Regions from separate parts of the Agrococcus sp. ARC_14 genome, predicted to be linked through region 1. Evidence: predicted binding sites of a transcription regulator. Region 1 holds the regulator's gene; the other holds the start of a gene.

Region 1 (3,408 bases):
TCGACCGGGGCCATCGGAGCCGATGCCGCGTACTGCGGCTGACCCGGAGCGCCGTACTGCGGCTGGCCGGGAGCGCCGTACTGCGGCTGCCCCAGGTGCGGCTGGCCCTGGTGCGGCTGGTCGGGCTGGCCGTAGGGCGGCTGGCCCTGCTGCGGTGCGCCGTACTGCGGTGCGCCGGTGGGCTGGCCGGGCTGACCCTGCTGCGGCTGGCCGTAGGCGGGCGCGCTGCCCTGCTGCCCGGCGGCGGGTGCGCTGCCGCCATAGGGCGGAGTCGGCTGGGCCGGCTGGCCGAAGTCGCCGGGCTGCCCTGCTGCGGGCTGCTGCTGGCCGTGCTGCCAGTCCTGGCTCGGCTCGGCTGCGCCGAAGGCGGGCTGGCTGGGCTCCTGCGGCGCGGGGTCGGCAGCAGGGGAGGAGAAGGACTGCGCGGGCTCGCCGAGACCAGGAGCGGCCGGAGCGCTGGGCGCTGCGTGCTGCTCGTCGGTGACGGCGAAGCCGTCGACGGGCTGCTCGGCGGGATCGTTGCCCTCCGCGCGGGGGGCGTTCGGATCGGACATGGCGTGCCTTTCGTGAATGGTCGGCGCGCAACGCTGGGCCGGTGCGCTGGAGCCATTGTGCGCCTGATCGGCTGTGCGTCGGATGAGAAGTGCGCGCCGCGCGATAGGATTGGCAGTCAGCAGTGGAGAGTGCCAGGGCGCGGGGTGAGCCCTGGCCCGCAGCGGAGAGGAGCACGGATGGTCTCGGATCGTGGCCTCGACGTGCTCCGCGCGATCGTGCAGGACTACGTCGCGCTCCGCGAGCCCGTCGGCTCCAAGTCGATCGTCGAGCGCCATGCGTTCGGCGTCTCAGCCGCGACCATCCGCAACGACATGGCGCTGCTGGAGGAGGAGGAGCTCATCGCGGCTCCCCACACGTCCTCTGGGCGCGTGCCGACCGACAAGGGCTACCGTGTCTTCGTCGACCGGCTGCAGCGCATGCAGCCGCTCACGCATGTGCAGCGCATCGCGATCACGCGCTTCCTCGACGAGTCCCTCGATCGCGAGGACGTGCTCGATCGCACCGCGCGGCTGCTCTCGCAGCTCACGAACCAGGTGGCGCTCGTGCAGGTGCCGATCCGCCGCCATGCGCTCGTGCGTCGCGTCGAGCTCATTGCCGTCGTCGAGCACCGACTGCTGGCGGTGCTGATCCTCGACACGGGCAGGGTCGAGCAGCGCGTCGTCGACGCGCAGCAGCGCATCGATCCCGAGCAGGCGACCGCCCTCGGGCGGGCGTTCACCGAGACCATCGCCGAGCTCGCGCCCGCAGAGGCCATCCTGCGCCTCACGGCTGTCACCGCATCCGCCCCCACCGTGCTCCGGGCGGCGACCGGTGCGGTCGCGCACGCGCTGAGCGAGATGCTGCAAGTGGGCGGCGGCAACCGCATCGTGATGGCCGGCGCCTCGCACCTCGTGCGCGAGGAGCGAGACTTCCAGGGCACGGTGACACCCGTGCTGGACGCCATCGAGGAGCAGGTGACGCTGCTGCGGCTCTTCGACGAGATGGGTGTCGAGAGCGAGGTCGCCACCCGTATCGGGCGCGAGCTCACCGGGCCGCTCGGCGAGACCGCTGTGGTGGCCTCGACCTACAGCACGGGTGGCTCTGAGGGCCACATCGGGGTGCTGGGCCCGACCAGGATGGACTACGCAGGAAACATGGCCGCGGTGCGCGCAGTGGCGCGCTACCTCACGCGGCTGCTGAGTGAGGACTGAGTGACAGACCATTACGAGACCCTCGGCGTCGCGCGCGACGCCGGTCAGGACGAGATCAAGAAGGCCTACCGCAGGTTGGCCCGCCAGCTGCACCCGGACGTCAACCCGGGCGACGACGCGGCGGAGAGCTTCAAGGACGTCACGCACGCGTACGACGTGCTCGGCGACCCGCAGTCGCGTGCCGAGTACGACCGCGGCCCGACCACAGGGGCGAGCTCGTTCGGCTTCGGCGACATCTTCGAGCAGTTCTTCGGCGGCGGCGGCCGATCGAGCGGTCCGCGCTCGCGCAGGCAGCCCGGGCAGGACAGCCTGCTGCGCGTCGACCTCGACCTGGCCGACGTGGTCTTCGGCGTGCACCGCGAGCTGCGCGTGCAGACCGCCGTGCTGTGCGAGACGTGCTCCGGCGCTGCGACCGCGCCGGGCACGAGCCCCGAGCGCTGCACGCAGTGCGGCGGCTCCGGCCACGTGCAGCGGCAGGTCCGCTCGCTGCTCGGCAACGTCGTCACCAGCCAGCCGTGCACGGTCTGCCAGGGCTACGGCTCCGTCATCCCGCAGCCGTGCCAGACCTGCGCCGGCCACGGCCGCGTGCGCGCGGAGCGCACCATTCCCGTCGACATTCCCGCGGGCGTCGACACGGGTCTGCGCATCCAGCTGCCGGGTCAGGGCGAGGTGGGCGAGGGCGGTGGCCCCGCCGGCACGCTCTACCTCGAGGTCAACGTGCGTCATCACGACATCTTCAGCCGCGACGGCGACGACCTGCTCGGCACCGTCGAGGTGTCGATGCCGGATGCGGCGCTCGGCACGCGCGCGACGGTGGAGGGCATCGACGGTCCCGTCGAGGTCGAGGTGCGCGCCGGCACGCAGTCGGGTGACGTCATCACCGTCGGCGACCGCGGCGTCACGCGCCTGCGCGGCCCCGGCCGCGGCGACCTCAAGCTCGGCGTGCAGGTGCTGACGCCGACGAAGACCGACCGCCGCACCGAGGAGCTGCTGCGCGAGCTGCGCGAGCGCACGAAGGCGCCAGGGCCGCAGCTGGCGCAGTTCAAGCAGGGCCTCTTCGCCAAGATGCGTGACCGCTTCCACCTCTGATGCCCCACTGCTCCCGGCTCGAAGCGCGAAGGTAGGCTGGCCGCATGGCTGAGACCACACTGTTCGAGAAGATCGTCGCGCGCGAGATCCCTGCGGAGATCGTGCTCGAGAACGATCGCATCATCGCGTTCACCGACATCCATCCGCAGGCGCCGATGCACGTGCTGGTGGTGCCGAAGACGGCCAGCTACCGCGACGTCGTCGAGCTGGCCGCCGGCGATCCCGAGCTGCTCGCAGAGATGGTGCAGGCGGCACAGGCGATCGCGCGAGAGCGCGCCGAGGGCGACTTCCGCCTCGTGTTCAACACCGGCGAGCTCGCCGGACAGACCGTGTTCCACGCGCACGCCCACGTGCTCGCGGGAACGCTTGGAGAGGGTTCGCTTGCCTGACGAAACGCAGTCGATCGAGATCGACGGCATCGAGATGGTGCGGCTGCTGGGGCCGCAGGACAGACTGCTCACGCGCCTCGAGCATGAGCATCCGGCCGTGCAGGTGGCGGTGCGGGGCAACCTGGTGACGCTCACCGGGCCCGAGGAAGAGGTCGAGGTCGCGACGCGGCTCGTGCAGGAGCTCG
Region 2 (3,408 bases), on a different contig from region 1:
GTCGCCGGTGGGCGTCTGCGGTGCGTCCTCGAAGATGTGGCCCAGGTGGCTGCCGCACTTCGCGCAGCGCACCTCGGTGCGCGTCATGCCGAGCGTGGTGTCCTCGATGAGCTCGACCGCGTCCTCGCGGACGGTCTCGTAGAAGCTGGGCCAGCCGCAGCCGGCATCGAACTTCGTCTCGTCGCGGAACAGCTCGTTGCCGCATGCGCCGCACGAGTAGACGCCCAGGCGCTGCTCGTCGAGCAGCGCACCCGTCCACGGTCGCTCGGTGCCCGCTTCGCGCAGCACCGAGAAGGCTTCGGGAGAGAGGGCCTCGCGCCACTCGGCGTCGGAGCGTTCGATGCGATCAGTCATGCGCCAAGACTACGGCGGTCGGCGGTGGGTCGCACCTCGGGCGCACGCTCTGGGAGCTGCTGCGACGACACACAGGCGTCGACGCATGGAGCCCCACCGCGCCGCCGTAGGATCGTGGGCATGCCGACCGACCCTCGCCCGCGCAGGAAGGGCACCGCCGACGAGGCCGCCGCCCTCGCGTTCGCGACAGCGGAGTCGCGCGCCTCGGCACCCGAGGCGCCTGCGACGCATGGGCAGACGACGGATGCGCCGGCGCACGATCTCTCCGCAGCCCGCGAGGAGCGCATCCGCCGCGTGCTCGACTTCGAAGCGGGCTGGAGCAGCCACGGGGGTGCGAAGGCGCGCGCCATCCGCGCCGAGTTCGGCTGGACGCCGACGCGCTACTACCAGGCGCTGGACGGGCTGCTCGAGACGCAGGAGGCGGTGCGGCACGACCCGATGCTCGTGCGGCGGCTGCTGCGCCTGCGCGAGGGGCGATGAGTCGCCCGCAGCGGGTCGGCGCGCACCGCTCGACGGCCACCAGCCGCTGGCCGCGCTGGGCGATCCTGCTCGCCGGCCTCGCTGTCGCCATCGTGCTCGCGGCGATCGGCCTGTTCGCCCTCGACCTGCTGCGCCCGCGCGCGCCGGAGCCGGTCGCGACCGAGCAGGCCGAGATCGTCACGGATCCGTCGGCCATCGACCCCGCGCTCGACGCATCCGTCACGGTGCTCGATGCCTCCGGTGAGACCGGCCTCGCCGCGGGCGTCGGCCAGGCGCTCTCGGATTCGGGCTGGGATGTCGTGGCGACCGGTGGCAGCTCTGAGGCCAGCGAGACCACGGTGGTCTGGTTCGACAGCGAGGAGCTCGCACCCGTCGCACGCGGCCTCGCCGCCGCGCTGGGCGTCGGTGACGTGCAGCTCTCCGACGGCAGGCTCTCCGGCACGCCCATCACGATCGTCGTGGGGCCGGATGCGGTGGGCACGGCCCCGAGTCAGGAGCCGCGCGACGACGGCGAGCTCGAGCATGCGCCGGGCACCGAGGCTCCCTAGCCTCCGCAGCGCTCGTTCTGCCGTGGGCGAGCACGCCCGCACTGGCTTGCACTCGACCAGTGCGAGTGCCAGACTTGGCGTTGGCACTCCCTCTGGTGGAGTGCCAATTGAACGTCACTGGCGTCCAGGAGGGACGAGACTGCTATGGCAAAGATGATCGCATTCAACGAAGAGGCCCGCCGCGGGCTGGAGCGTGGCCTCAACCAGCTCGCCGACGCGGTGAAGGTGACCCTCGGGCCGCGCGGACGCAACGTCGTGCTCGAGAAGAAGTGGGGCGCCCCCACGATCACGAACGACGGTGTCTCGATCGCTAAGGAGATCGAGCTCGAGGACCCCTACGAGAAGATCGGCGCTGAGCTGGTCAAGGAGGTCGCCAAGAAGACCGACGACGTCGCCGGCGACGGCACGACGACGTCGGTCGTGCTCGCCCAGGCGCTGGTCCGCGAAGGCCTGCGCAACGTCGCAGCCGGTGCAGACCCGATCAGCCTGAAGCGCGGCATCGACAAGGCTGCCGCTGCGGTCTCGGCCCAGCTGCTCAAGAACGCCAAGGAGGTCGAGACCAAGGAGGAGATCGCCGCCACGGCTTCGATCTCGGCTGCTGACCCGGAGATCGGCGCGCTCATCGCCGAGGCCATCGACAAGGTCGGCAAGGAGGGCGTCGTCACCGTCGAGGAGTCGCAGACCTTCGGCACCGAGCTCGAGCTCACCGAGGGCATGCGCTTCGACAAGGGCTTCCTGTCGCAGTACTTCGTCACGGACCCCGAGCGCCAGGAGACGGTCTTCGAAGACCCGTACATCCTGATCGCCAACTCCAAGATCTCGAACATCAAGGATCTGCTCCCGATCGTCGACAAGGTGATCCAGGCGGGCAAGCCGCTCGTCATCATCGCCGAGGACGTGGACGGGGAGGCACTCGCGACGCTCGTTGTCAACCGCCTCAAGGGCATCTTCAAGTCGGTCGCCGTCAAGGCTCCCGGCTTCGGAGACCGCCGCAAGGCGATGCTCGCCGACATGGCGATCCTCACGGGCGGCCAGGTGATCTCCGAGGAGGTCGGTCTCAAGCTCGAGAACGCGACGCTCGACATGCTCGGCCGTGCGCGCAAGGTCGTCATCACCAAGGACGAGACCACGATCGTTGAGGGTGTCGGCGAGGCCGAGGCGATCGCCGGCCGCGTGCGCCAGATCCGCCAGGAGATCGACAACACCGACAGCGACTACGACCGTGAGAAGCTCCAGGAGCGCCTCGCGAAGCTCGCCGGTGGCGTCGCCGTCATCAAGGCGGGTGCCGCGACCGAGGTCGAGCTCAAGGAGCGCAAGCACCGCATCGAGGACGCCGTTCGCAACGCGAAGGCTGCCGTCGAGGAGGGCATCGTCGCCGGTGGTGGCGTTGCGCTCATCCAGGCAGCGAAGAACGCGTTCGACGAGCTCGAGCTCACGGGCGACGAGGTCACGGGCGCGAACATCGTCCGCGTGGCAGTCGACGCTCCGCTCAAGCAGATCGCGCTGAACGCCGGTCTCGAGCCGGGCGTGGTTGCCGAGAAGGTGCGCAACCTGCCCGTCGGTCACGGCCTCAACGCCGCAACGGGCGAGTACGTCGACATGCTCGCCGCTGGCATCTCGGACCCGGTGAAGGTGACGCGCTCGGCGCTCGCCAACGCCGCATCGATCGCCGGCCTCTTCCTCACCACCGAGGCCGTCATCGCTGAGAAGCCCGAGAAGCAGTCGGCGATGCCGGCAGACCCCACGGGTGGCATGGACTTCTGAGTCGGCAGGCCGCAAGTCCGCGGAGCGGACTTGCGGCCGGACGACTCAGGGTCGAGGAGCGTACGGCCCATCGGGCCGTACGCGTCACGAGACCGAGGAGTTCACCAAGACGAAGGGCCCCAGCAGCAATGCTGGGGCCCTTCGCTGTGCCTTGGTCTCGTGACGCGAGCGGCCTCCGGCCGCGCGCTCCTCGACCAGCGGGGAGCCGCCGTGCGTGGTCTCGATACGCCGCCTGCGGCGGCTACTCGACCAGCGGGCGGCG

The links. The regulator HrcA, encoded in region 1, represses chaperone genes, less so after heat shock. The targets are predictions, from matches to a motif close to TTNGCACTCGNNNNNNNCGAGTGCNAA.
Region 2: the regulator HrcA is predicted to act here: its motif matches at 1,463-1,489, upstream of groL (chaperonin GroEL).

What each region holds. Positions count from the first base shown of each region.
Region 1 covers NZ_JAKUDO010000001.1:1,684,616-1,688,023, forward strand. The annotation lists gene MKD51_RS08320 (DUF4870 domain-containing protein) at 1-554, opposite strand, end outside; gene hrcA (heat-inducible transcriptional repressor HrcA) at 732-1,745, shown strand; gene dnaJ (molecular chaperone DnaJ) at 1,746-2,834, shown strand; gene MKD51_RS08335 (histidine triad nucleotide-binding protein) at 2,879-3,223, shown strand; gene MKD51_RS08340 (PhoH family protein) at 3,258-3,408, shown strand, end outside.
Region 2 covers NZ_JAKUDO010000003.1:72,650-76,057, reverse strand. The annotation lists gene msrB (peptide-methionine (R)-S-oxide reductase MsrB) at 1-354, opposite strand, end outside; gene MKD51_RS15615 (DUF3263 domain-containing protein) at 475-834, shown strand; gene MKD51_RS15610 (LytR C-terminal domain-containing protein) at 831-1,382, shown strand; gene groL (chaperonin GroEL) at 1,527-3,146, shown strand.